Regions from separate parts of the Gottfriedia sp. NPDC056225 genome, predicted to be linked through region 1. Evidence: a T-box and tRNA genes for the amino acid it is inferred to sense, from the RefSeq annotation. Region 1 holds a T-box; the other holds one or more tRNA genes.
What was found. A T-box is a leader RNA that pairs with one kind of tRNA and senses whether it is charged. The one in region 1 lies ahead of asnS (asparagine--tRNA ligase), so its partner is inferred to be a tRNA-Asn.
Positions count from the first base shown of each region.

Region 2: it encodes a tRNA-Asn, which carries the amino acid that the T-box ahead of asnS (asparagine--tRNA ligase) is inferred to sense. The anticodon was not compared.

Region 1 covers NZ_JBHJTJ010000048.1:325-16,535, reverse strand. The annotation lists gene ACFCYN_RS21265 (ankyrin repeat domain-containing protein) at 1-340, shown strand, start outside; gene arcC (carbamate kinase) at 340-1,293, shown strand; gene ACFCYN_RS21255 (cytosine permease) at 1,367-2,815, shown strand; gene ACFCYN_RS21250 (nucleoside deaminase) at 2,886-3,335, shown strand; gene ACFCYN_RS21245 (M20 family metallo-hydrolase) at 3,589-4,839, shown strand; gene ACFCYN_RS21240 (MFS transporter) at 4,902-6,119, shown strand; gene ACFCYN_RS21235 (hypothetical protein) at 6,614-7,036, shown strand; gene ACFCYN_RS21230 (fructose bisphosphate aldolase) at 7,130-8,017, opposite strand; gene ACFCYN_RS21225 (YwaF family protein) at 8,505-9,230, opposite strand; gene brnQ (branched-chain amino acid transport system II carrier protein) at 9,794-11,140, shown strand; gene ACFCYN_RS21215 (amino acid permease) at 11,312-12,706, shown strand; gene asnS (asparagine--tRNA ligase) at 12,810-14,201, opposite strand; T-box leader at 14,254-14,492, opposite strand; partial or broken gene ACFCYN_RS21205 (S8 family serine peptidase) at 15,302-16,211, shown strand, end outside.
Region 2 covers NZ_JBHJTJ010000014.1:89,009-105,219, reverse strand. The annotation lists gene cysT (sulfate ABC transporter permease subunit CysT) at 1-587, shown strand, start outside; gene cysW (sulfate ABC transporter permease subunit CysW) at 589-1,470, shown strand; gene ACFCYN_RS11815 (sulfate/molybdate ABC transporter ATP-binding protein) at 1,482-2,555, shown strand; gene ispG (flavodoxin-dependent (E)-4-hydroxy-3-methylbut-2-enyl-diphosphate synthase) at 3,152-4,252, opposite strand; gene ACFCYN_RS11805 (hypothetical protein) at 4,368-4,700, opposite strand; gene ACFCYN_RS11800 (DUF1189 domain-containing protein) at 4,810-5,568, opposite strand; tRNA gene ACFCYN_RS11795 (tRNA-Asn) at 5,958-6,032, shown strand; tRNA gene ACFCYN_RS11790 (tRNA-Met) at 6,045-6,121, shown strand; tRNA gene ACFCYN_RS11785 (tRNA-Ser) at 6,134-6,223, shown strand; gene ACFCYN_RS11780 (superoxide dismutase) at 6,431-7,039, shown strand; gene ACFCYN_RS11775 (hypothetical protein) at 7,183-7,332, opposite strand; gene ACFCYN_RS11770 (MFS transporter) at 7,713-8,930, shown strand; gene ACFCYN_RS11765 (peptidoglycan D,D-transpeptidase FtsI family protein) at 9,040-11,199, shown strand; gene pstB (phosphate ABC transporter ATP-binding protein PstB) at 11,425-12,252, shown strand; gene phoU (phosphate signaling complex protein PhoU) at 12,278-12,931, shown strand; gene ACFCYN_RS11750 (nucleotidyltransferase family protein) at 13,039-14,025, shown strand; gene rpmG (50S ribosomal protein L33) at 14,111-14,260, shown strand; gene ACFCYN_RS11740 (5-formyltetrahydrofolate cyclo-ligase) at 14,379-14,945, shown strand; gene ACFCYN_RS11735 (L-lactate dehydrogenase) at 15,133-16,080, shown strand.

The DNA.
Region 1 (16,211 bases):
TAGACCAGATGAAGCACTAGGTGAATATGATAAAGCTGTCTTACTTGATCCAAAGGAAACTTTCTATCTGTACCATAAATCAAATTATTTAAGAGAACTTGGAAGACATAAAGAAGCTGTACATGCCATGGAAAATCTTCTAGCTCTTCAGCCAAAAAGATATGATTTTTCGTTTCATAAAGCGAATAGTCTTAGATCGCTAGAAAGACATGAAGAAGCTGTAGAAGCAATTGAAAATGCTATTGAAAATGATCCAACTAATTCGTTATATCAGATGCATAAAGAGCAATCTCTAAATTTGTTAAGTATTAACGAGTTTAGACAACTAGGAGGTAAATAATGGGGAATTTAGTGATCGTTGCGATCGGAGGCAATGCTCTAGTTAGAGAAAACGGTCGCAACACAACTCAAGACCAATATGAAGCCGTACAAGAAACGGTTGTAAATATCGTAGACATGGTTCAAGAAGGATATGAAATTGTCATAACTCATGGTAATGGTCCACAAGTTGGATTTGCATTACAAAGATCTGAGATTGCTAGTGAAGTAGCAGGTATGCCGACAGTCCCTCTTGTTAACAACGTGGCAGATACACAAGGTGGTATTGGTTATCAAATACAACAAGCTTTAACAAACGAGTTTGCAAAAAGAGGGATAAACAAGAAAGTAGCGACTGTTATAACACAAGTTGAAGTTAGCGCTGATGATCCTAATTTCAAAAATCCTACGAAACCTGTTGGCTCATTCTTTTCACTAGAACAGTCTGAAGAAATGAAAAAAGATCACCCAAGTTGGGTTTTTGTGGAAGATTCTGGCCGTGGGTATCGACGAGTTGTTCCATCTCCAAGACCTACTGATATTGTTGAAAAAGAGGTAATCTATTCTTTAATTGAGGATGGTTACGTAGTAATTGCTGTAGGTGGCGGTGGAATTCCTGTCGTGAAAAAGGACGATAAAACGTACGAAGGAATTGACGCAGTTATCGATAAAGATTTTGCTACAAGTCTTTTAGCAGAGCAAATTCAAGCGGAGACATTAATTGTCACAACTGGCGTTCCAAGAGTATGTATCAATTTTGGTAAACCAAATCAAAAAGCACTTGAAAAAATTACTGTAGAAGAGACGAAACAGTACGTCCTTGAAAATCATTTTCCTCCAGGAAGTATGCTACCAAAAATTGAGGCTAGTTTAAGTTTCTTACAAAATAATGGAAAACGAGTAATTATAACGAATCCTGAAAGCTTAAAAGAAGCAATCAACGAGCAAGCAGGTACTCATATTGTAAATGCATAATATAAAGACGGCTCTGCATTAGATCACAAAATAGTAAGGAAATCAATGTTTATATGAGTAAGGGGTGTTAATGATGGAAGAAGCTAAATTAGCAGCCAGTGACCATGAGATCTATCAATCTTATGGGTACTCGGAAGAACTGTTACCTAAAACGCCTAATCAAAGAGATTGGGGAATGTCCAACTATGTTACCGTTTGGATGGGTGCGGTTCATAATATCATGTCTTATATGACAGTAGCAGGTTTTTTTGTCCTCGGTTTAAACACGAAGCAAGTTATTTTAGCAGTTATGCTTTCAGCTAGTATTGTCGCAGCGTTTTATTGCCTTAATGGTTATGCTGCTTCCAAATATGGCTTGCCATTTGCGATGTTACTCCGTGATACGTTTGGAGTAAAAGGAGCTATTATCCCAGCACTATGTCGTGGTCTAATAGCTGGTTTAGTATTTTTTGGTACCACAACCGTGGTCGGAGCGGAATCTTTAAATGTTATTTTTGCAAGATTTTTTCCAAATTATATGACGCTAGGTGGTGACTTTAATCTACTTGGATTAACAGTCCCAACAATGATTTCATACGCAATACTTTGGACAGTAACTGTTTTACTTTTCTTAGGTGGAATGAATGTTCTTAACAAATTTGGTAGCTGGTCTTCACCTATTGTCTATGTCTTTATCATTGGTGCAGCTGTTTGGGCGATTAATATGGCTGGAGGTTTTGGGCCAATTTTTGATTATGTTCCAAAGAATCCAACAAGTAGCCCACTAGTGTTTATTGCCTGTGTGAGTGCTTTAGTATCTAACTGGGCAGGTCCAGTCGTAAATATTTCGGATTTTACGAATCGAGCTAAACGTCCAAAGGATGCCATAATTGGATTACCTTTAGGGTTTATCTTATCCTATATCCTTTTTGCCATTACTTGTGTTGCATTAATTGGAGGTACTGAAATTGCTTTCGGTGAACCAATCTTTAATATTGTTCATGCGATCGATAAAATCGAAAATACATTCTCAGTTCTTGTTTTAATACTTGCATTAAACGTTGGTGCTACAGCGTTTTGTGTGTTTGCCAACCTATTACCATCAGGATTACAAATGACTGCTCTTTTCCCAAAAGTGTTTACAGTAAAATCAGCAGGGATTTTAACAGCAATTATTGGTACGTTAATTTTACCTTGGAAGCTTGTAGAAAGCCCAACGACATTATTTTATTTCTATAGCTTTATTGGTTCAATTTTCGGACCAATCGCAGGTATTATGCTTTCAAGCTTTTATATTCACCGCAAAAGACAAATAAATCTGGATCATATTTATGTTCCAAAGGGCAGTAATGGAGAGTATAAGAACGGCTATAATCCAATTGCTATGTTTGTTTTGGTCATCAGCTTTATACTTCCGATGTCAGGTGCTTTCCTTAAGAGTGTGCCGTTTTTAGTGAAAATGAATGAATTTGCCTTCTTTAGTGGATTAATCGTTTCGTTTATTTTATACACCATTTTCGGAAGAATAAGCAAAGCGAATTAGTAAGATTCATAGGACGACTGGGTAACATATAGACACCTATATAGTCATTATATAATAGGAGGATTTAATAATGGATTACATGAAAATGGCAGCAGAAGAAACAATCAAAGGAATGAATAGTAAAGTTGGGGGACCATTTGGTGCAACAATCGTTAGAGGCGATGAAATTATCGCAGTTGTAAGCAACACGATGATGAGAGATACTGACCCATCTGCACACGCAGAAATGGTTGCGATCAGAGAAGCTTGCAAGAAGTTAGAAACAATGGATTTATCTGATTGTGAAATTTATGCAACTTGTGAGCCATGTCCAATGTGTGTAGCTGCAATTATTTGGGCTGGGATTAAGAAGGTTTACTATTGCAATACTTCAGAAGACGCTGATGTTCACGGGTTCTCTGATCTACATCTTCGAAAATATTTAACAGGAGAAGATAAAAGCGTTCTTAATCTGATTAAAGTGGACAAAAGAGAAGATTGTGATAACTTATTTGACCATTTTCACAAACTAAATAAATAATCTTTTTCTACACCATATATTTAAGTGAAGCCAGTATCATCAGAGCTTTACTACTAGATCGTTTACGAAAATAACACAGTCCGGCTCTCTTGTCATTGGAGTCGGATTTTACCATTTTATAAATAAACTTTTCATGAGGAACATGATGTAAAGTATTTTCTCTTACCTTCAATAAAATGAAATTTTGATTAATGGAGGATTACTTCCCATTAAGTGTAGGAAAAAAGATAAATAACAGGACAGGAGATATCTCATGGATCGTAAAGAAAGATACTTAACACTTTTTAATAAAATTAGTCAATATAACACTGGGGAAAAAGGAATTACAAGACTAGCGTATTCGAATATGGAACAAACTTGTACTCATGCTTTTATCCGTATGTGTAAAGCAGAAAAATTAGATATCCAAATGGATCAATGTGGAAATGTGATAGCAAGAAGAGAAGGCAGAGTAAAAGGGCTCCCTCCTGTTGTAATGGGATCTCATTTGGATTCAGTGTACGAGGGTGGGAAATATGATGGAGTAGTTGGCGTCATTGCGGCACTCGAAGTTATTGCGCGTTTAAATGAAAAGCATATTGTGACTGACCACCCAATTGAAATTATCTCATTTGCTTGTGAGGAATCTTCTCGCTTTGGGGTATCAACTGTTGGGAGTAAAGCGATGGCGGGGATCATTGAAAAAGAGAAGTACCGTCATTTAGAAGATCGTAATGGCATCACAATGGAGAAAGCATTTGCTCACTGTGCTCTTGATTTCAATAGTATTGATGAAGCTAGTAGAGCAGATGAAGAATTTAAAGCGTTTTTTGAACTTCATGTTGAGCAAGGTCCAATATTGAAAAATAATCATAAAAAAATTGGAATTGTTACTGGAATTGCAGCACCTATTAGACTTCTAGTTAAAATAAACGGAAAAGCATCTCATTCTGGAACGACCCCAATGAATATGAGAAAAGATGCACTTCTTGGAGCTTCCGAGATCGCTTTAGAGCTTGAAAAAGTTGCAATACATGAACAAGAACATGGCACTGTCGCGACAGTTGGTGTATTGGATATCCATTCTAGTGCGATGAACGTAGTTCCAGGAGAAGTGCTGATGAAAATAGACATTCGATCTTCTTCAGTACAATCAAGAAAGTTTGTTTTGGATTATTTATTAAAAACGATCGAAAAGATTGAAAAAAATAGAAAGCTAGAAATAGAAAGTAAAATCATCAGTACAGAAGAACCTGTATTGCTTTCACCTAAACTGATTGATGGGTTACAAGCTATTTGCGTTGATAAAGAACTTCCTTTTGAAGTGATGCAAAGCGGTGCAGGACATGATGCAATGAATATGACAAAACTTGCTCCTGTAGGTCTCATTTTTGTTCCATCTGAGGATGGTCTTAGCCATCATCCAGATGAGTTCACGGATATTGATGATATTTTAATTGGAGTAGATGTTTTAGAAGAAGCAGTTCTACATTATTCAAAAGCAGTAATATTTGTATCAAATTAGTTAAGGTATTCCAAATGAAAAATATATTTTTTGAGCATTACGAGTAAACGAGGGAAAAATCCATGTTACGAAAAACTGCGCTACCGTTTTTACTGTTTTATATGTTTCTTGCAATGCTTGGCATTGGACTTGTTATTCCGATTCTTCCAGGGCTTTTAATAGATTTTGGAGCAGGAGGAAAAGCAGCGGGATATTTAGTATCCGCATTTGGCTTAACACAATTTTTGTTCTCGCCAATAGCTGGTAATATCTCAGACAAATACGGACGGAAGCCGATGATTGTTGTTGGACTGTGCCTATTCGTTTTATCTAACCTATTGGCTGCTACTGCAGATCACTTTTCGCTTTTTCTTGTCTCGCGATTAGTTGGTGGGATGGGAGCAGCAGCCTTGATTCCTTCTATTATGGCTTATGTTGTTGATATTACGACAGAAGAACAAAGGCCAAGAGCAATGTCATTTCTAGGCGCATCAATGTCATCTGGTTTTATTGTTGGACCAGGTTTAGGAGGGCTACTTGCTGAGTTTGGAACGAGAACTCCTTTTTTTGCGTCTGCAAGTATTGGATTTTTGGCAGTACTTAGTTGCATACCATTACTAACGGAATCCAAAACTTCAGAGGAACGCCTCATGCATCTAAAATCAAAACCAAAGAAGGATAATATTTTTCGTCAACTTGTACAATCGGTTAAATCTCGCTATTTTATCTTATTGTTATTGATATTCGCACTTAGTTTCGGACTTACTCACTTTGAAGCAATATACCCATTGTTCGTTACTCAGAGCTATGGATTTACGACTAGAGAAATATCCATCCTGTTTATGGTCTGTTCATTTATCGGTACATTCAACCAATTAGTACTGACGAACCGACTTACACAAAGATTTGGGGAAAAGCCAATTATTAGCAGTATGCTCTTGTTGTCTGGCGTTTCACTTGTTTCCTTGCTATTTTCAGGAAATTTCTTTTATGTAATGGTCATTACAATGTTGTACTTTACATTTAATAACATACTACGCCCGACAATTAACACATTACTTTCGAGGGAAGCGGGTAATGAACAAGGTTTTGTAGCAGGACTGAACAATGCATATATGAGTCTCGGTCAAATTTTTGGACCAGTACTTGCTGGCTTTTTATTCGATATTCATATCAATCTACCTTATCTATTCGGTGCATTTGTATTACTTGTTAGTAGCTTCGTGTCTGTCAGATGGATAGGGAATAAAAAAGGAATAATAGCCAAAGAAAATAGGGGAGTAGAGGACCGGGCATTATAATACCTCATTAGGTTATATAACTATGTTTTTATATCGATGTAGTCCTAGCAAGGATGGCTTGTTGATATTAATGCATTAAGAGGTAGCTGAAAATGCAATTCCACCACCAGAAGGATTGAACACTATATAAACACTATATGAACACTATAAAAACAATTTTAGCTATCTAAAAAAACTATGAACATTTTTAAATGGGATAAATCGACTATTTAGTCGATTTTTTTCATGTTGTTGAAATAAAACCTAATCAATATTAAAAATAAAGCAATCATACTCATGAAAGATTTACGTGATCATAATATACCGAGAATATTAAAATTGCTTATACTAGTAAGGTTCATGAGTTAAAAAAAGAGAGGAAATATGAAAAAAATTAACTGATAAGAGGTTTATGAGATTATTTAGTCGATTTTTTTTTTATGACTAAATAGTATTTAACTGCATAAAAGTCCATAACTCAGTTGAATATTAAACATAAAAACAGGAGATTTCGAATGAAAAAAGCGGTTCTTATTTTTTGTTTACTGTTCTTATTTAATTCAACTGCTCTAGTACATGGAGAAATAGAAAATCATTTTTTTCAAAGCAAAACAGTTAGTTTTAAAGGTGTGGACAATAATTGGGAAATTTCACACAAAATGACCTTGGTAGGTACTGATATCCTATTTGAAACAACAATAAAATATAAAGGGAAGTATGATAAAGATTTAGCTAAGTCACCCTCGCACTATTTGATTAAGTATAGCCATGGAATAATTGGGAGTGAGGCTTTTTTGTTAAATAAATCTAATGAATTCCATAGTAAAAAAAGAGAGTGCGGTGGATGTGAGTTCCTTGATAATGAAAATGAAGTACATATTGAAATTTACTGGAAAAATAAAATAAGTACCGTTATTTTAAAAAGAGTGGATCAATAAAATAATTAATCTTTGCTATAAGGATAAATGAATAGAAAAAGCCCCGTACTTTGTTTTTCATTAGTACGGGTGCGAGCTATTATTCCAACATTATTATTTAATAGAAGCTTCGTATATGCTATTTATAGATTTCGAAAGCATCGAATTGAATTCTTCGTCAGTTTGCCCGGCCGTTAACCCTTGCGATAAGGCGCGTGAGAAGCTGGCAATCAATCCGTGATTCAGAGCTAGTTTTTCATTAGCTTCTGCTTGCGTGTACCCACCGGATAAAGCCACAACTCTTACTACATGAGGATCATCTATTAAATCAGTGTAGAAATTGTTTTTCGTAGGGATGGAAAGTTTTAACATGACCTTAGCATCTTTATCAAGGGTAGATAATTGAGCAAGGATTTCATTCTTTAGTAGTTTTTCAGATGCTTCCTTATCCACACTGTTAATATCAACTTCCGGTTCGATAATCGGTACTAGTCCCATATCTACTATCTGGTTAGCGATATCAAGCTGTTGCTTAACAACTTTTTTAATTCCGGCAGCGTTTGCTTCTTTGATAAGCGAACGCATTTTAGTCCCAAAAATGTTACGATTATTCGCCCGATTAAGCAAGTCGGTCAAGCCAGGAATGGGTTTCATGAGTTGAACTCCATCTTCAAGATTAGCAAGCCCACTATCTATTTTTAGAAAAGGTACTATACCTTTTTTCTCCCAGAGATAATCAGCTGTATATTGCCCATCAATATAACGATCCATCGTATTTTCAAATAAGATTGCACCTAAGATAAACTTTGAATCAAACGCTGGACTTGTTATAATACGCGTTCTCATCTCGTGCACTAATTCATACATCTCTTTTTCATTCGAATAGCTATCTTCTTTAATGCCATATTGCAGAAGGGCTTTAGGCGTACTTCCGCCACTTTGGTCTAAAGCTGCTATAAAACCCTTTCCGGAACTAATTCGTTCTAATTGTTTTTTATTCATGGATCTTACTCCTTTCTTTTTTAGAATCTCCATGTAGGAAGATAATATTAGTATATGCAGCGGTACTTAGTAACCTTTATTAGGAATAGGGGTAAGCCGAAAATAGTAAATTGAAAATAAATAAATCGTTTAATACTCGTACTAGCTTTGAGTTCGCGATAATCAATATGTTGCGCAGGTCTGGTTTGGGGCTAGTTCCTATAGAACTAAGAATCCATTATTAATTTAAGTAATTGGAAAGGGGTTACCACTGAAATAAGACTAATGTTCTCATGAGGAATTTAGTTAAATGTTCGCGGGTGTTTTGTCGCCTTTCTTCATTAAAAGTGAAATATTACAAAAGACAATATAGGTAATGGGTTCTAATATTTAGAGTTGAAAATTTAATTACTCTGTCCTGTTTTAATAGTTAAACATACTTGGAATCGATGGATGATAGTCGGTTCCTATTTACTATATTTCCATAAATCTTCTAAATGTACTTCGATTACTTTCTTTCGATTTTCCTTTTCAGCCAAAATGGGCTGTACAGAAGGTAAAAGCTTACAATCATAACTAATTCCAATGAGAGAATATACCATGGCCATGGACCAAGATAATCTAATAGTGACGCGCTTGCGGGTTTTTTCATAATGTAAAGAAAATTTGTTTTCAGTGATTTATTTATGAAAAATACGCAGGCTGCATAAAGGTTAACGATGAGGGCCGTTACCCACAGGGAAGATATGGTCGGGCGGTATTTACTGACCGCAACCATAAATAAACAAGCTAGTACAACTCCTCCGTGCGAAACAAAAAATTCAAAATATCGAATATGCGGAAATGAAAATCTGTCAAGATCGGGTGTTATGATTGCTTGAATCGAACTACCTAATCCAGCAAAATACATGAATTGAAACAATCTGTAGCTATTTGTCAGTAGCATCACAATTGCCAAAATGACTGCAATATCACTAAGTTGAAGTGGCAAAGCTGTTTTTAATGACCAGGCATTCTCATATAAAAGCCATAGTTGATAAAAAACTTCAGAAGCCAACAATAGTAACGCTAAAGTATAACGGGAAAATCGTTCGCTTACTTGCTCTTGAAGCTGTTTTCTAAAGATAAAAAGAAGAATACAAAGTGCAAAAATAATACCAATTGTTAATAGGTGTTCCACTGAAAAAAGGTGAAACTTATCCATTTTTGAATGGAACTGAAAATATTTGTGCAACACGATACCCCATTACTTAGTTTAATTTTATGCGCGAGTATCCTAGTTTGGGGCAAATTCTGCCTGTTCTATACAGGTGTTACGTTTTAGGTGTTATTGAATGTATCTCAAAAATAGAACGCTCTGTTGAGTAAAACCGTTTATCAACAAAAATCAAAGCTATATCAACAAATTTTAGTGCTATATCAACAAAAATAATAACTATATCAATAAAGTTCACAACTTTATCAACAAAAGCCATAATTTGTTCGTATTTCTACACAGAAGATGAGAGTGGCTCCATCTTCACACATCTTCACACCAACATACAAAATTTCTTTGAATCAAAATTTAGTTGCCAATCAACAATAAAACTAAAGTAAAACTACTGAGTATCGATCTAGATTAGAAAAACAGTCTAATCTTAATTATTATAATTTATTGAATTTGATAAAAATGTGAGGTAAGATTGTTTGGTCGTAAAAAGAGACGAAATAAAAATTAGTGAATAGAAGATAGCTTTTTATTAGTATAAGTTGTGAAACTTTATACAAATTCAAATTATTTATCGGAGTTGTTGTTTAATGTCATCAAGAGTACCTTATTCATTTATAATCATACTTGGTTTTATGCTATTTGCATTGTTTTTTGGCGCTGGAAATCTAATTTTTCCACCTATTCTTGGACAGTTAGCCGGAAAAAATTTATGGATAGCTAATGCAGGGTTTTTAGTTACTGGAGTTGGATTACCACTACTTGGCGTTACTGCATTTGTCTTTTCAGGTGAAAAAAACTTACAATCTTTAGCTAGACGGGTACATCCGTTGTTTGGTATTGTATTTACTACGGTCCTTTATCTAGCAATTGGTCCTTTTTTCGCTATCCCTAGATCAGGGAATGTATCGTTTGAAATTGGCGTTAAACCTTTTTTATCAAATGATGCAAGTCCTGTTCCATTAATCATATTTTCAATTTTATTTTTCACAGTTACTTGCTTGTTATCACTTAATCCTACAAAGATTATTGATATAGTTGGAAGGTTTCTGACTCCTATTAAATTAACATTTATCGGATTGCTAGTTGTTGTAGCTATTGTTCGTCCAATTGGAAAATTTCAAGAGCCTTTTAAAGGGTACACATCACATGTGTTTTTTAAAGGATTTCAAGAAGGATATTTAACGATGGATGCTCTTGTAGCTTTTGTTTTTGGAATTATTATTGTAAATGCAATTAAAGGAAAAGGCGTTACTTCTAAAAAACAGCTTATGATTGTTTGTGGAAAATCAACAGCAATCGCTGCTTCACTTTTAGCAATTATCTATTCTGCTCTTACATATATGGGCGCATCGAGTGTTGAAAAACTTGGTCGATTAGATAATGGTGCTGAAGTATTAGCGAAGGTTTCAGACTATTATTTTGGTTCTTATGGGGCAATCTTACTTGGATTGATGATTACCGTGGCTTGCTTAACGACGAGTGTAGGTCTAATCACTGCTTGTTCTTCTTTTTTTAATGAATTGTTTCCAGCCATTTCTTATAAAAAGATTGCAATTATAATGTCTGTGTTTAGTACGCTTATCGCAAATATAGGTTTAACACAATTAATTAAAGTTTCAGTGCCTGTTTTAATGACACTGTATCCAATTGCCATATCTTTAATTTTCTTAACATTCTTACACTATAAATTTAATGGCAGACCAGAAGTGTATCAGGGTAGTTTGATTTTAACGTTTATTGTGAGTCTATTTGATGGTCTAAACTCAGCTGGAATACGTATTGAAGTAATACATCATTTATTCACAAAGTTTCTCCCTATGTATAGTTTAGGATTAGGTTGGTTGGTTCCATCGCTCATAGGTGGTTTATGTGGTTATTATGTTAGTGTTTTACGGAAGAAAGATGTTTCTAACCCAATTCGAAAAGTAGGGTAGGTAACCAGTATCTAATAATCTAAGGGAAATGAAGAAGCTTAACTGTAAGATATGTTGCATAACAATGATTTTGGGGATCAGTTTTAAAAAAAGATAATAAAAGTGACACTTGCTTCATCATTTCAATACAAAATAGAGATTATAGTATCTTATCTTTGGGGAGGAAATAGCATGGCACAAAAGGAATTGAAGAGAGGCCTCGGAGCGCGTCACATACAGATGATTGCTTTGGGCGGTACAATCGGTGTAGGTTTATTTATGGGTTCAACGAGTACGATTCATTGGACAGGCCCATCAGTAATGCTTGCTTATGCAATTTCGGGCATTTTTATTTTCTTTATTATGCGTGCAATGGGTGAAATGTTGTTTTTAGAGCCTAGTACAGGTTCATTTGCTACATTTGGCCATAAATACATACATCCGTTAGCGGGGTATATGACTGCATGGAGTAACTGGTTCCAGTGGGTTATTGTTGGAATGTCAGAAATTATAGCAGTTGGAGCTTACATGAAATTCTGGTTTCCAGACTTACCTGCTTGGATACCAGGCCTTATTGCAATTGTGATTCTTGGTGCAGCAAACTTAATTTCTGTTAAGTCATTTGGTGAATTTGAATTTTGGTTTGCGATGATTAAAATCGTTACAATTTTATTGATGATTGTTGCTGGATTTGGCCTAATTTTCTTCGGTCTTGGTAACGGTGGACATGCGATTGGATTATCAAATTTATGGAAACATGGAGGCTTCTTTACAGGTGGTTGGTCAGGTTTCTTCTTTGCACTTTCACTAGTTGTTGGAGCTTATCAAGGTGTTGAATTAATTGGTATTACAGCTGGAGAAGCAGAAAATCCGAAAAAAACATTAAGAGATGCGATTCAAAGTACGATCTGGCGTATTTTAATCTTCTATATTGGTGCGATTTTTGTAATTGTAACGGTTTACCCTTGGAATGAACTAAATTCGATTGGAAGCCCATTTGTTGTAACTTTTGCAAAGGTTGGTATTACAGCTGCTGCTGGAATCATTAACTTTGTAGTAATCACTGCTGCAATGTCTGGCTGTAACAGTGGTATTTACAGTGCAGGACGTATGCTTTATACATTAGGAGTTAATGGACAAGCACCAAAATATTTTGCTAAAGTCTCAAATAACGGAGTGCCTTTATTCGGTACAGTTGGTGTTCTTATTGGTTTAGTAGTCGGTGTAATTTTAAACTTTATTGCACCAAAAAATTTATTCGTGTATGTATACAGTGCAAGTGTACTACCAGGTATGATTCCGTGGTTTGTCATTCTAATTAGTCATTTGCGATTCAGAAAAGTAAAGGGAGCAGAAATTGCCAATCATCCATTTAAAATGCCCTTTGCGCCTGTTACGAACTATATAACGTTAGCTTATTTAGTTTTGGTTTTAATCGGAATGTGGTTTAATGACGACACACGTATCTCGCTTATTGTAGGGATTATCTTCTTGGTGATCGTAACAATTAGTTTTTATGCTTTCGGAATAGGAAAACGTGTACCGGTAGATGAACAAATAGATGATGATATTAAAATAATAAACTAACTGCTTAAATCACTTAGTTTAATGATTAGTGGAATAACCGCTATATAAAATAGAAAAAGAAATAGGATGCCGAAAGCATCCTATTTTTATTTTTCATATCAAATTAAAAATCAGCGTTTCCTGGTGTACGTGGGAATGGGATAACATCACGGATATTCTTCATACCAGTTAAATACATAACAAGTCGTTCAAAACCAATTCCGTAGCCAGAATGCTTTGTACCACCGTATTTTCTAAGCTCTAAATACCACCAGTAATCTTCAACATCCATACCAAGTTCTTTAATACGTTCAGTAAGGACGTCTTCTCTTTCCTCACGTTGGCTTCCACCAATTAATTCTCCAATACCAGGAACTAATAAATCAGTCGCTGCTACTGTTTTACCGTCATCATTCGCTCTCATATAGAATGCTTTAATTTCTTTCGGATAGTCAGTTACGTATACAGGACGCTTGTAAACTTCCTCACTTAAGTAACGTTCATGTTCCGTTTGTAAATCTGTTCCCCATTCAACAGGGTACTCAAATTTCTTATCAGCTTTCTGCAATAATTCAACAGCTTCAGTATAAGTCACTCTACCAAAATCAGATTCTAATGCATTCTTCAATCTTTCGATAAGTGTTTTATCGATAAAGCTATTAAAGAATTCCATTTCTTCAGGTGCATGTTCAAAAACATAATTAATGACATACTTAACCATGTCTTCTCCAAGGTCCATGATATCAGATAGTTCTGCAAAGGCAACTTCTGGCTCAATCATCCAGAATTCTGCAGCATGTCTTGCAGTGTTAGAATTCTCTGCTCTAAAAGTAGGACCGAAAGTATACACATTACGGAAAGCAAGAGCAAATGATTCTGCGTTTAATTGACCACTTACAGTTAAGTTAGTTTCTTTACCGAAGAAGTCTGCACTGTCATCTACTTTTCCGTCTTTAGTTTTAGAAATTTGGTTCAAATCCATTGACGTCACGCGGAACATTTCTCCTGCGCCTTCTGTATCGCTCCCAGTAATAATCGGAGTATGTACATTGACAAATCCTTTTTCTTGGAAGAATTTATGAATAGCATAAGTTGCAAGAGATCTAATTCTGAAAACGGCAGAGAAACTGTTGGCTCTCGGACGTAAATGAGAGATTGTTCTTAAATACTCAAGAGAATGTCTCTTTTTTTGTAAAGGATAATCTGTATCTGATAATCCTTCAACAATAATTTTTGTCGCTTTAATTTCAAAAGGCTGTTTCATTTCAGGAGTTGGAACAAATTCACCTTCTATTAAAACAGATGAGCTAATTGGTAATTTCGTGATTTCTTTGAAGTTATCAAGACTATCTTCAAAAACTACTTGTACACTCTTAAAAAATGTTCCATCGTTTAACTCTATAAAGCCAATAGTTTTAGAATCACGAAGAGTACGAATCCATCCTGAAATCTGAACAGTTTTGTTGCTAAAATTTTCTTGATTTCTGTATAAATCTTTAATTACGGTCTTTATCATAATTTGCCTCCTAATTTTAATTTTCCATAAAAAAAAGCCTTCTATCCCCAAAAATAGGGACGAAAGGCTAACTTCCGCGGTACCACCCAAATTGTCATAATATGACCAACTTTAAAGCTAATATTGCTTACCCCAGTTAATAACGTTCTGGAAACGTCTAAGCCTACTTAAGATAACCCTTTCGGTTAGAACTCAAAGGTGTTCTTCATCCATGCCTCATCACCAGGCTTTCACCGTCCCTGGCTCGCTATCGACTATAGCAAAAACTACTTTCCTTTTCATCGTTTTAAAAATATATAGTTATTAAACAGATTTTTCTTGTAATAATTTATCACAAAACATAATCCTTTGTCTAGTTGCCGTCAATGATTATTCATTGGAATCTTTATTTGTAAAGCACTATAACTTAAATGAAGGTATAAATGGTAATATTTTTATCAAAATTTTGTCAACTTTCTTCTATTAATATTACCCTTTTATTCTAGTTCATCAAAAAAGCTAAGTCACTGTTAATATTTATCAAAGTCTAGTCATTTTATTTGAATAATAAACAGTTATTATATAATTTTTTTGTAATTAGCAAAATGTTGCATATAGAACTGAAGGTTCGTATTGAAATGGAATTACCGGAACTACTACACAAATAGATGCAAAGGGAAAAAGAATACTGGCACAAAGAGGAAGCAGCCGTTTAACAAAATGGAGTTGCACCATGTCATCAATAACTACATGATGCAAAATCCAAGGAATGAAAATTCTCCAAAAGCAATTAAGAAATACATATGTCATGAAAGAGCATTGATAGTGATTAATCGTTGTTTCATAGGTGGAAAACAATCAGATTCAATGTGAATTTCATAATTGTCGATTAGCGATATAGTATTATAGAAGCTTTTAACTTTTTAATTAAAGATTTTGTAGAAAAATATTTACAGATTTTTGATCGAAATGAGATGAAAAATGAATAAAATGTAGAGATTTGTCGTAATAAGTCGAATAAAAATTATCGATTGATGAATTTTGTCAAAATATCAAAACCATAAACTTTCCGTATAATCTAAATAGAAAGAAAATATAGAAAAATGGGGGAGACAACTAGGATGAAACGTTTAATCAAAAGTACAGCAGTTGTAGCATTAGGTACTGGTGTTTTATTTAATGCATTTCCATTAACACAACATCAGACAATTGCCAAAGCTGCAACGCAAACAGCAATTGATCAAGTACTAGCAAAACTTACGCCACAACAGCTTCAGGCAATTAAGCAATTAAAGTTAACTGACAAAGAGGGGCTTCAATTATCTTCTGATGTTGATCAAACAAGTGACAAGCTTACATCTGTCATTGTCGAGTTTAAGGACAAGCCTCAGCAGACTGCGGTTATCGAAGCAGCATCAAATGGTGATACGCTTTCAGCAGCGGATGCACAAGCAAAAGTAGACGATTCACATGAAACATTCCAAAAAGATTTAAAAACAATTTTTAGTAGTGAATTAAAAGCAAAGAAAAATCCATATTCAATTAAACGTTCATATAAGAAAGCATTCAACGGGGTTGCAATGACAATTCCAGCTAACAAAATAAAATCACTTCTTAAATCAAGTGCAGTACAATCTGTCTATAGTGATTTACAAGTTCATGTAGAGCCACCATCCATTAGTGAGTCATCAACTACAGGAACGCAAGCTGCAACTCATACATCGGTTACGTTCCCGGGTATCGAAAAACTTCATGAAGAAGGCTATACGGGAAAAGGCGTAAAAGTTGGTATTCTTGATACTGGAATTGATTATAATCACCCGGATTTAAAAGATGCGTTTAAAGGTGGTTATGATTTCGTTGATAATGACAATGATCCAATGGAAACAACATACGCAGATTGGCAGAAGTCTGGTCAGCCTGAGATAGGCAGTAGCGGAGAAGCATACTATACTGAGCACGGAACACATGTTGCTGGTATTATTGCTGGACAAGGGAAAAATAAAGGAGACCTTTCAGTAACAGGTGTTG
Region 2 (16,211 bases), on a different contig from region 1:
GGGTGCTTGTACGATATCGTTTTCCAGGGAAGAGAATAGTAGATGCTTTCATTGATTTACCATTTGCATTACCGACTGCAGTAGCCGGTATTACTTTAACTACTTTGTATTCTCCAAGTGGTTGGATTGGAAGACTATTTTCTTTCAAAATAGCTTATACACCTTTAGGTATTATTATTGCTCTTACTTTTATTGGATTACCATTTGTAGTAAGAATGGTGCAACCTGTGCTAGAGAATTTCCATAAAGATGTTGAGGAAGCAGCTGCAAGTTTAGGCGCAAACCGTTTACAAATTTTTTGGAAGATAATATTCCCAGGAATCTTACCAGCCTTGTTAACTGGTTTTTCATTAGCTTTTGCGAGGTCTTTAGGGGAATATGGGTCTGTTGTATTTATTTCGGGAAATATGCCTATGAAAACTGAAATAACCCCTTTATTGATCATGACAAAATTAGAGCAATACGATTATGCAGGGGCAACTGCACTAGCAGTTGTATTATTAGTTATTTCTTTCCTTCTATTATTATTGATTAGTATTTTTCAACGATACTCTAATCGGGCATTTGTTCAAGGGGGTAAGAGTTAGAATGGAAAGAGAGTTAAATATTGAGAGAAAATTAACTTTAAATAGTCATACAAAAAAAGGAATTAAATTAAAGGGGAAATCGTTTCAAATCATCTTAACTAGTATCGTTATTTTATTTTTAGCGCTATTTTTATTTCTTCCTTTAGTTTCAATTTTTATAAAAGCATTGCAGGATGGCTTCGGAGTTTATAAAGAAACAATCGTAAATGATGAAACTTTAGCTGCAATTAAATTAACATTTATTGTAACGATTATTACCTTACCACTTAATGCAATATTTGGAGTTTCAATTGCTTGGGCTACAACGAAATTTAATTTTAAAGGGAAAAATTTATTGGTAACTTTAATTGAATTACCTTTTGCTGTGTCTCCAGTTGTTACGGGTTTTTTATTTGTACTTTTATTTAGTCCGAATAATGGGGTATTTGGTGGCTGGTTAAAAGAGCACAATTTAAAAGTCATTTTTTCAACCCCAGGAATTGTTTTAGCAACAATCTTTGTAACTCTTCCGTTTGTTGCGAAAGAATTAATTGCAGTTATGCAGGCTACTGGAAGTGCAGAAGAAGAGGCTGCGTTAACTTTAGGTGCTAACGGTTGGCATATTTTTTGGAAGGTGACACTTCCAAAAATTAAATGGGGACTTTTATATGGCATTATATTATGTAATGCAAGAGCGGTTGGAGAATTTGGAGCTGTATCAGTAGTTTCTGGACATATTCGCGGAGAAACGATTACGATGCCACTTCATATAGAAAATTTATATAATGAGTACCAATTTCCACAAGCCTATACAGTTGCGTCACTTATGTCTATTTTTGCGATTCTGACATTAGTGATAAAAAATATTATTGAATGGAAAGTACAGAAGGCAGAGAAACAATAGGAGAGGATCGTATGTCAATTAAAGTTTCTAATGTATTAAAGAGTTATGAAAATGAGTCTGCTTTAAAAGGAATTGATTTAAATATAAAAAAAGGAGAATTAGTAGCACTATTAGGTCCTTCTGGTTCTGGAAAAACAACATTACTACGAATAATTGCTGGCTTAGAGAATCCAGATGATGGGGAAATATTCTTTGAGGAACAGGATGTAGCAAATTTACAAGTAAAGGAAAGGAATGTAGGGTTTGTTTTCCAGCACTATGCTTTATTTCAGCATATGACCGTTTTTGATAATATTGCATTTGGATTAAATGTAAGACCAAGAGCTACACGACCAACTAAGCGAAAAATTAATGAGAAAGTAATGGAGCTATTAAATTTAGTAAAATTAGAAAGCTTTGCCAAAAGATTTCCTTCGCAATTATCAGGTGGACAACGACAACGTGTCGCATTAGCTAGAGCTTTGGCTGTTGAACCGAGCGTATTATTATTAGATGAACCATTTGGAGCACTAGATGCAAAAGTAAGAAAGGATTTAAGAAGATGGTTACGTAAGCTTCATGACGAAATTAATGTTACAAGCATATTTGTAACACATGATCAAGAAGAAGCACTTGAAGTTGCCGACCGAGTGGTCATTATGAATGGGGGAACAATTGAGCAAATAGGTACCCCGGAAGAAGTTTATCATACACCTGCAAGCCCGTTTGTTTATGATTTTCTTGGAAAAGTAAACTTGTTCCATGGACGGATTAATAAAGGAAATTTAATAAGTGGTGGTCTAGAAATACCATTACAGGAGCAAGTGGAAAGAGATCATAAAGAAGTTACAGGTTATGTCCGACCTCATCAAATATCAATCGAAAAAATTGAAACAAATCAAACATCAATAAGTGCAATCATTACTCATATTCATGCAGTGGGGCCAATTGTATACGTCGAAGTCCTTCGAGAAGACACAAATGATTATGTCGAAATCGAATTAATGAACGAATTATTTTATGATTTAAATATTCAACTTGGAGAACGAGTATTTGTACGCCCTAATGAATTAAAGGTATTTATCCCTCAGGATTATTCGATCTAGTAGGAACGTGTAAACAGTAGGGTGTCCAAAATGTTTGAAATGGGCATCCTACTAAGTATTTAGAGGAAGAGTAGTTGAGATGAAGATTAGCTGCAAATAAAAACTTGAAAGTTCAAATAAAGCTGTGAACAGAGCAAATGAAGGAAACACTGCAAATAAAATCAGTAAAACTGCAAATAAAATTAGCGAAACTGCAATTAAACTCCGTTGGACCCCAATTTAGATAGGGAAATACTAATACCGGTTAGGGTATTTCATCTAATTAATTGTTCAAAGATCGATGCACACAATGGAAAATCAATAAATTTGCACTTTTTTAAAAAAAATTGCTTAAAAAAGTGAAGAAATCTATTAAATATCAATATAAGGTGAGCATAAATTCCACTCTAATAATAAAATTCTAACAAGATACCCCCATTCTAGAAAGGCTTATATTAACGTAAACTGCCAATCGTGCCTTAGGCGAAGATGCAGTTATACATAGTCTTTCTTAATATGAAAAAAGAGGCCTCCTATTTGTCAGTTACGCTGACTCTTAGGAGGCCTCTTTGTTTACAACGTTATTAAAAGCTAGGGGAGACTGTTTCTTTGTCTCTTTAGCCTTTTGCTGCTTCTAGTTCAGCAAGTTTTTCTTTTGCGATAATGTCGATTTCACGTTTTAATTCTTCAACCATTGTTGCTTCAGGTACTTTACGAACGATTTCCCCGTGGCGGAATAGTAATCCTTCACCGCGTGCTCCAGCAATTCCAATATCAGCTTCACGTGCTTCACCAGGTCCATTTACTGCACATCCTAGTACGGCAACTTTAATTGGTACTTTTAGTGTTGAAATATATTCTTCAATATCGTTTGCAATACTAATTAAGTCAATTTCGATTCGTCCACAAGTAGGGCAAGAAATCAATGTTGCAGCGTTTGAAGATAAGCCGAAAGATTTAAGTAATTCTCTAGCAACTTTTATTTCTTCAACTGGGTCTGCACTTAAAGAGATACGCATTGTGTTTCCGATCCCTTTACTTATGATTGCACCTAAACCAGCAGCACTTTTAACTGTACCAGCAAATAGTGTACCTGATTCAGTGATACCTAAGTGTAAAGGATAATCGAATGCTTTTGATGCTTTTTCATATGCTTCAATTGCAAGATTTACATCTGATGCTTTCATTGAAACAATGATGTCATGGAAATCTAAGTCTTCAAGAATTTTAATATGATGTAATGCACTTTCAACCATTCCATCAGCAGTTGGGTAACCGTATTTCTCTAAAATACGTTTTTCTAAAGAACCAGCATTAACACCGATACGTATTGGAATTCCTTTAGCTTTAGCTGCATTTACAACTGCTTCAACTTTTTCTTTACGTCCAATATTACCTGGATTAATTCTTATTTTATCTACGCCGCCTTCAATTGCTTTAAGCGCTAATTTATAATCAAAGTGAATATCTGCTACAAGTGGTATATTAATTTGTCTTTTTATATCAGCAATCGCATTAGCTGCTCTTTCATCTGGTACTGCAACTCGAACAATCTGACATCCAGCTTCTTCAAGTCGTTTAATTTCTGCAACTGTTGCTTCAACATCGTGTGTTTTTGTTGTTGTCATACTTTGGATTGAAATCTCATTTGCTCCACCAACAACTACATTTCCTACTTTAACTGCACGTGTTTTACTTCTATGTGTAATTTCGTTCACGAGTAACTCGCTCCTTCAAAAATAACTTATTTCATTTTTTATATTTCTACATTATCATATTTTCTTCATGATTACTCATTTTATCAACTGGTTCTAAAGAAATATAACACAAAATTTACTTTTGTGAAGAGTAAATTGGGAATTTATATGATTTTCCACTTTGTATTTTAGTCGGTAGAAGGCCGTCGTTTAACTCTGTAAAATCCTTCGTAATTTGGCTAATTGGTTGGCTAAAATCGGGATTGAGATCTTCGATAATTCCTAAAACAGTATCTCCATTCTTTACTTGGATTTTTTCATATTTTGGAAGTGAGGATGTTTTTGTTTCTGATTTAGATGCTTTGGCTACTGTAGCAATATGTTGAGTAGGGATCGTTCCTACGTTAAGGTCGAAGAAAATTATATATCCAAGTAATAATGCACCGAATAAGAAAGCTATTCTTTTCATTAATAATCACTCCTTTTGTAGACTATATGCTTGTCCACACCGAATATTCCAAAAAGAAGCCAGGAAATAGTCCATAAAAAAAGAAGCGTGTAAACGCTTCGGAAATTGATTATTTTTTTGATGGTAAATTTCGAATTGTTAATGTATACATAACAACTGCAATTACAATATAAATTAAAGTTTGGAATGGAATATTTATTTCGAATAATCTAAGTAAGAAATAAATAACAGTAGGTAATGTTAAGCTATATGAAACCATTGCAAAGCGTTGTCTAAACTGTAGGTGTTTAGTCGACTTAATTACAGTTGTTAAAAATGCTAAAATTGTCGCAAGTAAAAATATGAAGATACATGAACCAAAATAATATAGGAAAAATAACGCGATTAAAATGACTGGAAGAGCTTCTTTTATATTTTTAATAAATTTTGAAACGCCCGCTTTATTTATTTCTTTTGATTTTAATGAAGGGTAAGGGAAATCTTGCTCGCCTTTATCATTTTTCATGATTATTCTATTTTTTAATACAACAAATGCAAACTGTTCATTTTTTAATTTGGTAGGCATAACTGTTTCATTTGGATAAAAAGCATAGTTATATTCACCAATCTTTTGTTCGAATGGCGTATTGTCGTTTAAGGCTATTGTTCCTTTGTTTAAAGAAATTGTATGAATATTTTCTTTTAGCAAATCAGAAACATTGTTCACCTGAAGCTTCACATTTTTTTCCAATGAAAAGAACCCAGGAAGAGTATATAAAATTGCTAGTAGGAATAGAAAAAAGATTGTTTTACCGATTTTTTGGAGTCTATATCTTGATATTGTTTTTGGAGAGTATAAACTAAACCAAAATTGTTTAAATATATTCATAAACTCATCCTTTCTTATTAAATGTTATTTCACTTCCCGAAATTTATTATGTATCTTTAGAGCTATTTTGTATATTATAATCTTTTTTTTGAAAATGAATATTAAACTTTAATTAGAATGAAAAGAGTAAGATTAAGAGCGGGCAGAAGTTTTATTAAGGATAGTAAGTTGGCCTGGACTATGAATTAGGGGGAGAAATACAGGAGTGCAAGATTAGTGGGGAAGATGAACTTTTAGAGCAGTTTCAAACTTCACATTCATATTATTTACACTAAAAGTTTATTAAGATAAATTAATATCTAAAAAAAATAAAAAAAGTGAAAAATTACATTGACGTTTAATTAGAGGCATGATATATTAAATATTGTCTTAAGGACAACGGAAATTATTCCGCAGTAGCTCAGTGGTAGAGCACTCGGCTGTTAACCGAGTGGTCGTAGGTTCGAATCCTACCTGCGGAGCCATTTATATAATTTGGCGGTGTAGCTCAGCTGGCTAGAGCGTACGGTTCATACCCGTGAGGTCGTGGGTTCGACTCCCTCCGCCGCTACCAATATTTTATTATGGAGTAATACCCAAGTCCGGCTGAAGGGATCGGTCTTGAAAACCGACAGGGGTGTAACAGCCCGCGGGGGTTCGAATCCCTCTTACTCCTTAAACAGTGAAAAAGTCTTCAACGTTATCGTTGGAGACTTTTTTCGTTTTGATTATTAAATATTGCTATTAAACCTTGGATCTAATTCTGATAAAAGTAAATCTTTTTTATATTATTTTCCTTTTCTGAGCATTACTATTGAAATCTTTCAATATATTTGATAACTTTAAATGGAAATTCACTATTATCCTTGGGAGGAATTTAAAAATGTCAAAATTCGAATTACCACAATTACCTTATGCTTATGATGCATTAGAGCCACACTTTGATAAAGAAACAATGAACATTCACCACACTCGTCACCACAATACATATGTAACTAACTTGAACGCTGCTTTAGAAGGCAAAGAAGTAGCTGCTTCTTCAATTGAAGAATTAATTTCAAACTTAGATGCACTTCCAGAAGGTATCCGTACTGCTGTACGTAACAATGGTGGTGGACATGCTAACCACAGCTTATTCTGGACTTTATTAACTCCAGAAGGCACAGGCACTCCAGTTGGTGAAGTTGCAGAAGCAATTAACGCTAAATTCGGTAGCCTAGATGAGTTAAAAGCTTCATTTACACAAGCTGCATTAACTCGTTTCGGTTCTGGTTGGGCTTGGTTAGTAGTAAACAATGGTGAGTTAGAAGTAACTAGCACACCTAACCAAGATTCACCATTAATGGAAGGTAAAACTCCAATCCTAGGCTTAGATGTTTGGGAGCATGCTTACTACCTAGGCTACCAAAACAAACGCCCTGACTATGTTGGTGCATTCTGGAATGTAGTAAACTGGGAAAAAGTAGAAGAGTTATACCAAGCTGCTAAATAATTTATAAAACATGAAGGGGTCATCCTAAAGTCAGGATAATTGACATAGGGATGGCCCCTTTTTTATTTGTCGCAGTAATTTTTTTAATTGCTTTTTGAACTAAAAAATAGGAAGATTTTAGTCTTCCTATGTTTTCATTCAAATTATTTATCTGTTTGTTTTTGCTTTTTTTTCAAATACTCCGCACGCATTTTTTCAAGTTGCATCTTTTTATCAAATTTGGCAGGTGTCTGTTTTTCATGAAACTTTGCAACAGCTTGCTGACCTTTATAATCTAATTGATATTTTCCCACTTTGTTCACCTACTTTTCTTGTCTCTAAAGAGAATCTATTCAACAAATATAATACCTTATTTTACTTAAGTAAACCTTATTAGTTTATTAGTGTGCAGCTAACTTAGCATTTATCAGTAAAAACATTAAAAAATTAGTAAAGTAATTCATCGCTCGTTCCCCATTTTTATTTGAGCTTCAACCATACACTTCGGTTCCAGATTTCATTTTTCGGATTCAACGGTTTTATTTGTAACTCAGTATCCAATCCTTTCAAGCGCGATATCTATTTTTACCTCGAATCGTTAAATCTTCAGGATAGTATCTTTTATATTTGTTAAATAAAAGGATAAATTTTCATTTACTCGGAAAACTAGTTCATGAGACAAAGGAGAGTTTTTATGAGTAGGTGGAAATTTTTATTAGGTGATGTCGATCTAAACAGAGACTTAGTTTTGTTATTAAGTGTCGGTGGATTATTTACTTTGGCAACAGCTTTATCTAGTACATTTGTAAATGTTTATTTATGGAAGCAGTCAAATGATTATTTACCGATAGCTTCGTATCAATTTGCGATTGCATTTTTTCAAGCTCTGACTTTCGTGATTGCGGGTAGATTAGCTAAAACAGTTGATCGTGTTGTGATTCTTAGGATCGGTATTTCTTTTTTAGCGATCTTCTATATTGTTGTTTTAGTGTTTGAAACAAAGACATTGCTAGCAACGATATTAATCGGAGCTATTTTAGGAGTTGGAAATGGTTGTTATTATTTGGCGTTTAATTTATTAACATTTGAAGTGACTGAGCCTGAGACTAGGCAATTTTTTAACGGTTTTTTAGGGCTTGTTAATTCATTTTCTGGAATGCTTGGGCCGTTTATTGCTGGAGCAATCATTTCTTCCATGATTGGAAATAAAGGTTATCACTTTGTATTTATGGCTGCAGTTTTATTATTTGTTTGTGCGGTTGTCTTAAGTTGTTTTTTAATTAAAAGAGAACTTGATAGTGAGTTCAACATTAAACGAGTCATCTTGGAAAGAAAGTTAAATGAGAATTGGCGACAAGTTACTTATGCCAATTTCTTTCAAGGCAATCGTGAAGGGATCTTTATGTTTGTCATTTCAATCTATATTTTCTTATCAACTGGAAGTGAGTTTGCTTTAGGGAAGTATGGATTAATAACATCATTAATCAGCTTTATTACTTATTACATTGTGACTCGAATCATAAAAGAAAATTTTAGAATGAAAGCAATATTTCTTGGAGGATTTTTATTATTTAGTGCGGTTTTCGTAATTGCTTTTAAAGTTAATTTTTCATTATTGATTATTTATGGTGCAATTATTTCTTTGGCGTATCCAATCATTTTAGTACCTTACTTATCTTTAACATATGATATAATAGGAAAATCGTATAAGGCCAGGGAATATCGAGTGGAATATATAGTGATACGTGAAGTTTATTTGAATAGTGGTAGAATGTTTTCAATTGCAGTATTCATTGTTTGTACTATATTGTTTCCAGCGAAACAAGTTATTCCATTGTTAATGTGTTTATTTGGTACAGGACACTTTTTGGTCTATTTCGTAATGAGGAAATTAGAATTTAACCATGCTTAATACAAGATAGTTCACTAAATTGTCAAAAGTATATCTGTAAATCTGTTTCCAATTCAATAAAATAATAATACGCGTAATGAAAGCAATGGTAGAAAAAAGAGGAGAAAAGATGAATAAACCTAAGAAATATAAAATTACATTACCCACACGACTGAATACTCTATTTTTCCTTGTATTTGTACTATTTTCCTTTTTAATTCTAAGATTAGGTGTTGTACAAATTGTAAAAGGTGAAGACTATAAATCAGAATTAGAGCGAACAGAAAATATGACCGTCGATCAAGCTGTACCAAGGGGGAAAATTCTAGATCGTAATGGTAAGGTTGTAGTAGATAATAAGCCTTTACGTACAATCACGTATACAAGGAAAAAAGGTACGACGTCTGGTGAACTATTACAAATGGCTACTAAGTTAAAAACTTTTATTAAGATGCCAACTAATAAAATAACTGAAAGAGATCGAAAGGATTTTTGGTTACTAAAAAATCCTGAAGACGCAAAAACACTAGTATCAAAACAAGAAGATAAAGATCTAAAGGCTCAAAATAAAGATGATGATGCTGCATATAACAAAGCTTACTATAATTTACAACTTGATAAAATTACAGAAGCTGACATGAATTCGTTTAGTCCAAATGACTTGCAAATCCTTGCAATTTACAAGCAAATGAGCGTAGGTTATGCATTAACTCCACAAACAATTAAAAGTGAGGGAGTTACTGAAAAAGAATATGCAACTGTTAGTGAACATTTGGACGAGCTTCCTGGTGTAGATGTAACAACAAATTGGGAAAGAAAATACGTTTACGGTGATACGTTCCGCACAATTTTAGGTAATATTACTTCTGAAAAAGAGGGTTTACCTGCTCAGAATGTAGATTATTATTTAGCACGTGGCTATGATCGTAATGATCGTGTCGGAAAAAGTTATATCGAAAAGCAGTATGAAGATGTTTTACGAGGTACAAAAGGTAAAGCTCAAAATGTTATTGATTCAAATGGAAATGTTGTTGATACGAAGGTGATTACTGAAGGGGAACCTGGTAGTGATTTAGTACTATCAATTGATATGGAGCTTCAAGGTAAGGTTGATGAAATTGTAAAAAATAGGCTTTTACAAGCAAAAGCAACTTCAAATGGTAAATATTTGGACCGAGCATTCGTTACAATGATTAATCCGAATACGGGTGAAATTCTAGCGATGTCAGGTAAACAAATTGTTAAAGATAAAAAGACAGGAAGAAATAAAGTTATTGACTATGCAACAGGCAATCTTACTTCATCTTACGAGATGGGTTCGACAGTAAAAGGTGCAACGCTTTTAACAGGTTTTCAAACAGGAGCGATTGTTCCTGGACAAAGACAATTCGATACACCGATTAAAATTGCAGGGACACCTATCAAATCATCTTATAGTAATATGGGATGGATTAATGATTTAGATGCGTTAAAAAGATCTTCAAACGTTTATATGTTCCGAACAGCAATGGCAATTGGTCATGCAAATTATGTTCCAAATAAACCTTTGGATATCGATGTAAAAGCGTTTGATACATTCCGTAATAGCTTCAGTCAGTTTGGACTTGGTGTTAAAACTGGAATTGATTTACCAAATGAAGCAATTGGATTTAAAGGTGTCGACAAAAACCCAGGTTTCCTTCTAGATATGGCGATTGGACAGTATGATACTTATACACCACTTCAATTAGCTCAGTATATATCGACAATCGCAAATGGAGGTTATAGAATTCAACCGCATGTTGCAAAAGAATTAAGACAACCTTCTATTGGTGAAGATACTGGAGTAATTAGATCAGAAGTAAAAACAAAAGTTTTAAATCGAATTGATATGAAGGATTCATACATCAATCGAGTTAAACAAGGTTTTATCAAAGTATATAATGAACAAGGTGGTACTGCTCGTCCTTATTTCTTAGGCGTAGACTATAAAATAGCTGGTAAAACAGGTACTGCCCAGTCCTTCTATGATGGACCTGATCGTAAAAATTATAAAGAAGCACCAAGAACATATAATGAAACATTGACTGGCTATGCTCCATATGACAATCCTGAAATTGCATTTTCAGTTGTAGTTCCTTGGTTACAAACTGACCAAGCGCCTGTCAATAAATACATTGGCCGCGATATTATGGATGAGTACTTTAAATTAAAAAAAGAAAGACAATCAGTTTACAATGATGAACCAAAAGACACAACTGAAAATCAAAGTACTCAAAATAGTCAAGACGACCAAAATAAGAATCAATAAAAGAGAAGGAGAATCCCTTCTCTTTTTTTTATCTAATTTAAAAGAGCTTCTGAACTTATTTACATAATCTTTACATTCGGTTAAAACAGGTTTAATAGTTTAAGGATATGATTATTCATGTAATCAATTACCGAATTAAAAAGATTATAAATTATAGCTATTGTTTAGTTAACATTTTAAAACAACAATAGAATGCTTCCTTTAGGATGAGAGGGGATAGAAGTTATGACAGTTACATTAGATAGAGAAAATAATATTAAAAGTGAAGATATTGAAGATACAAATACAAACACAAAAAAATCAATTGTTTATGATACTCAAAATTTAAATTTATGGTATGGACAAGATAAAGCGCTAAAAAACATCAATTTAAGCATATATGAAAATGAAGTAACAGCAATTATTGGTCCAAGTGGTTGCGGTAAATCGACCTATTTAAAAACTTTAAATCGTATGGTTGAGCTAGTGCCTACAGTTAGAACAGAAGGTAAAATTCTTTACCGTCAACAAGATATTTTCGATAAAAACTATCCTGTACAAGAATTAAGAACTCATGTAGGAATGGTATTCCAAAAACCAAATGTATTTCCTAAGTCAATTTGGGAAAATGTTGCTTACGGACCAAAAATTCATGGTATTAAAGATAAAGCCTCATTAAATGAAATTGTTGAAAAAAGTTTAAAAGGTGCTGCGATTTGGGATGAGGTTAAGGATCGTTTACATGAGAACGCACATGGCTTGTCAGGGGGACAACAACAACGTTTATGTATTGCACGCTGCCTTGCAATCGAACCTGATGTTATTTTAATGGATGAGCCTACTTCGGCATTAGATCCTATTTCAACTTTAAAAGTTGAAGAATTAATCAATGATTTGAAAAAGGATTTTAGTATTATTATCGTGACTCATAATATGCAACAAGCAGCACGTGTTTCTGATAAAACTGCTTTCTTCTTAAGCGGTGAGGTAGTTGAGTTCTCAAATACAAATAAACTATTCTCGACTCCTAAGGATAAACGCACAGAAGACTATATTACTGGACGATTCGGTTAATAGAAGGGGAAATGGTGGCAATAATATGAGAAATCAATTTGAAACAGAGTTAAAATCATTACAAGAAATGATCATCGAGCTAGCTGAGAAAACAAAAAAAGCTGTAGTTAAGAGTATGGATGCATTTCGAACTGAAAATATTGAATTAGCTTTAGAAGTCATTGATGAAGATGATCGAATCGATAAATTAGAAAAAGAAGTTAATGAATTAATTTTAGTCATAATAACAAGACAACAGCCAGTTGCAGTGGATTTAAGAAGAAACTTAACGGCAATTAAGATTGCTCATGACCTTGAACGAGTTGCAGATTATGCTGTAAATATCGCAAAGTCGACAATTCGTATTCGTAGCCGTCAAGAAACCTTACCTATAGAAAATATCGAAAAGATGCATGAACTTGGTTTAGATATGTTAACAAAAGCTTCAGAAGCATACCGAACTGAAGATTTACAAGCTGCAAAAGAGATTGGTGAAATTGATGATCTAGTTGATGAGTTATATGGAACGACTGTACGAAATTTAATGTCGAGTATTGTTGAGTCGCCTGAGCATGTTGCAAATATTTTGCAAATGGCATTCATTTGTAGATATCTTGAAAGAATTGCAGATTATGCAACTAATATTGCAGAGAACATTTACTATTTAGTAAAAGGTAAGCATTATTTATTAAATCAATAAAATAAAAAAGGGTGTTCAGTTCTAATTTTACTGGACGCCCTTTTGTCATATTTATGTAATATTAAGCATACTTCTTTAACTAGTATAACATATTGGGGTGGTAACAAATGAAGGTTGTTATTTTAGCTGGAGGATACGGTCAAAGGCTTTTACCAATTACTAACAACATTCCTAAACCACTATTACCAATCGCAAATAGAGCGGCAATTGAGCATTTATTATTACATCTAACAAGATTGGGGTTTAATGAGTTTATTATTCAGCTTCATTATATGTCCCAAGCTATAATTGAAACAATTAACGCGATGAAATTAAAAAATGTTTCAATTGATTATATTATAGAAGAAAAAAGCTTAGGCTCAGCTGGTTGTTTACGATTATCTAAGCATTTTCTCAATGAACCCTTTCTATTAGTGAATGGTGATATTTTATTTGATGGAGAAATTAGAGAGGCATTAAAGAATCATTTAGAAAATAAAAGTAAATTTTCTATGTTTGTAAAACAAGTTGAAAATTGTGGGTCTTATGGAAATGTAAAAGTGAAAAATGGACAAATAATCGATTTTATTGAGAAGCCTAATGAGGGTAGTGAAATTAGTAAACTAGTAAATACCGGAATTTATATTATGAGTCCGGAATTATTATTTCAAATTCCAGAAAATCGATATTTTGACATTAGTAACGACCTAATTCCTTTAATGTTAAAAAATAATATTAGATTGAATGCATATCATTTAGAAGGCTACTGGATTGATTATGGAACTCCTAGACGTTTTGCAAAGCTAAATGTAGATTGGATTGAAGAAAAATTAAACTTGCCTATTCCGGCCGTTCAAATATTACCACGAATTTTTTTAGGTGAGCATGTAACGATTAATAATAATGTAAAGATTGTTTCTCCAGTAATTATTGGCAATGATGTTACGATCGAAGAAAACTGTGTAATTGGTCCATACGTATCAATCAGCTCAAATATTAGAATCGATCAGGGGAGCGTTTTACAGCATCAAGCAGTCTTTCAAAAATATACTCTGAATTATGAAAATAAATTTGTACATAATTCAATAAAAAAAAAATCAAAAGAAATGCAATGAATCAATAAAAGGTATGGAAATTATCGTGAAAGAATGTTATTATATACAAGTCTGATTATGTCACTATGTCAGGAGGGAAAATAAAATGCGCGTAAATATTACTTTAGCATGTACAGAATGCGGAGATCGTAACTACATCACTACTAAAAATAAACGTAATAACCCAGACCGTCTTGAGCTTAAAAAATATTGCCCAAGACTTAAAAAAGTTACAGTTCATCGCGAAACAAAATAAACAGTAGGAATTTTCCTACTGTTTTTTTTTATATAAAAATTTATAATCTAATTAGAAACGTCATTTTACTATTTAATCCTATTTATAGAAACTTTAATCCTGACCTTAGGAGGCCATAATGGAAAAAAAAGACATAAGAAATAATATGATGAAAAATTTGAAAAATATATCATCATTGGACAGAGAGAAAAAGTCGAAGCAAATTATAGAAACATTAATTAGTACAAAACAATTAAAGGATGCAAACATAATTGCAACAACGATGCCGATGGAGCACGAGATAAATACTAAGTATTTAATAGCTAATTGTTGGAATGAGAATAAATCGGTTGTTGTACCGAAATGTAATCACAAAACAAGAGAAATGGATTTTTATAAAATCAGTTCGTTTGAAGATTTAAAAGAAGGCTATTTTGGTATACAGGAGCCGATTGAAGAAAATTGCGAAAAAATAGAAAAGGAACAGATTGATTTAGTAATTGTTCCTGGAGTAGCGTACACATTAAAAGGAGATCGATTAGGATATGGCGGCGGTTATTACGATCGGTACTTAGAAGACTATAATAAACCTCTTTTAGCTTTAGCGTATGATATTCAAATCGTTAATGAGCTACCATCAGAGAAACATGACATTAAAATACCTTTAATCATAACAGAATCAAAAATAATACAAGCTTTCCAATAAGTGCATAAAGCGACACCTTTTGTTTAAAATAAATGATGAATTAAACCGATATTCCTTAAAGAAAATTGGTTTTTAATGTTTATTGTAACAAATTTGTAAAATGTTTCACAAACTTTAAGCGGATATACATATATAATATAAAAGTCCCAATGACTTACACTTTTATAACACTAATGAGGTGGATTTAATGTTACAAAAAGAAATTAATCGTGTCGCACTTATTGGTACAGGCGCAGTTGGAGCCAGTTATGCTTTTGGAATGTTAAACAAAGGTATTGCCGAAGAATTAGTTATGATCGACTTAAACAAAGATAAAGCAGAAGGAGATGCGATGGATTTAAGTCATTGTTTACCTTTTGTCAGTTCTAGAACAAAAATCTGGGCTGGAGATTATAGTGATTGTAAAGATGCAGATTTAGTCGTTATTACAGCTGGAGCTGCACAAAAGCCTGGAGAAACACGACTAGATTTAGTGGTTAAAAATTGCTCAATTTTTAAAGGCATCGTTGGAGAGATTATGGCTTCTGGTTTTGATGGAATCTTTTTAATCGCTACGAATCCAGTTGATATATTAACTTATGCAACATGGAAATACTCTGGGTTACCGAAAGAAAGAGTAATCGGATCAGGTACTAGTTTAGATACTGCACGTTTTAGATATATGCTAGGGGACTACTTTAATGTTGATTCTAGAAATATCCACGGGTATATAATAGGTGAGCACGGGGATAGTGAACTTCCTGTTTGGTCACAAACAACTGTTGGTACTTCACCAGTGCACCATGTTTTAAAGAAAAATCCGAAATATAGTCAAAGAGAGCTTGATGAAATCTTTTTAAATACACGTGATGCTGCATATCATATTATTAAGAAGAAAGGTGCAACATACTACGGTATTGGTATGGGGTTAGTTAGGCTAACTAAAGCAATACTTGAAAATGAAAATAGTATTATTACTGTTTCAGCATATTTAGAAGGTCAATATGGAGAAAATGATATTTATATCGGTGTTCCAGCGGTTTTAAATCGAGGCGGAATTCGTGAAATCGTCGAATTAGATTTGAATGAATTAGAACAACGACAATTTAAAAATTCAGTTGAGACATTAAGAAAAACGATGGAACCTATTTTGTAAGCAGTACGAAAAAACCTCTTTCATTTTGAAAGAGGTCTTTTTATAGAAAAAGAAGAATAATTTCATTACGTGTAATTTGAAAAAGATGCTGTCTTTTAATTTGTTATGATAACGATAACTGTTCAGAGGGA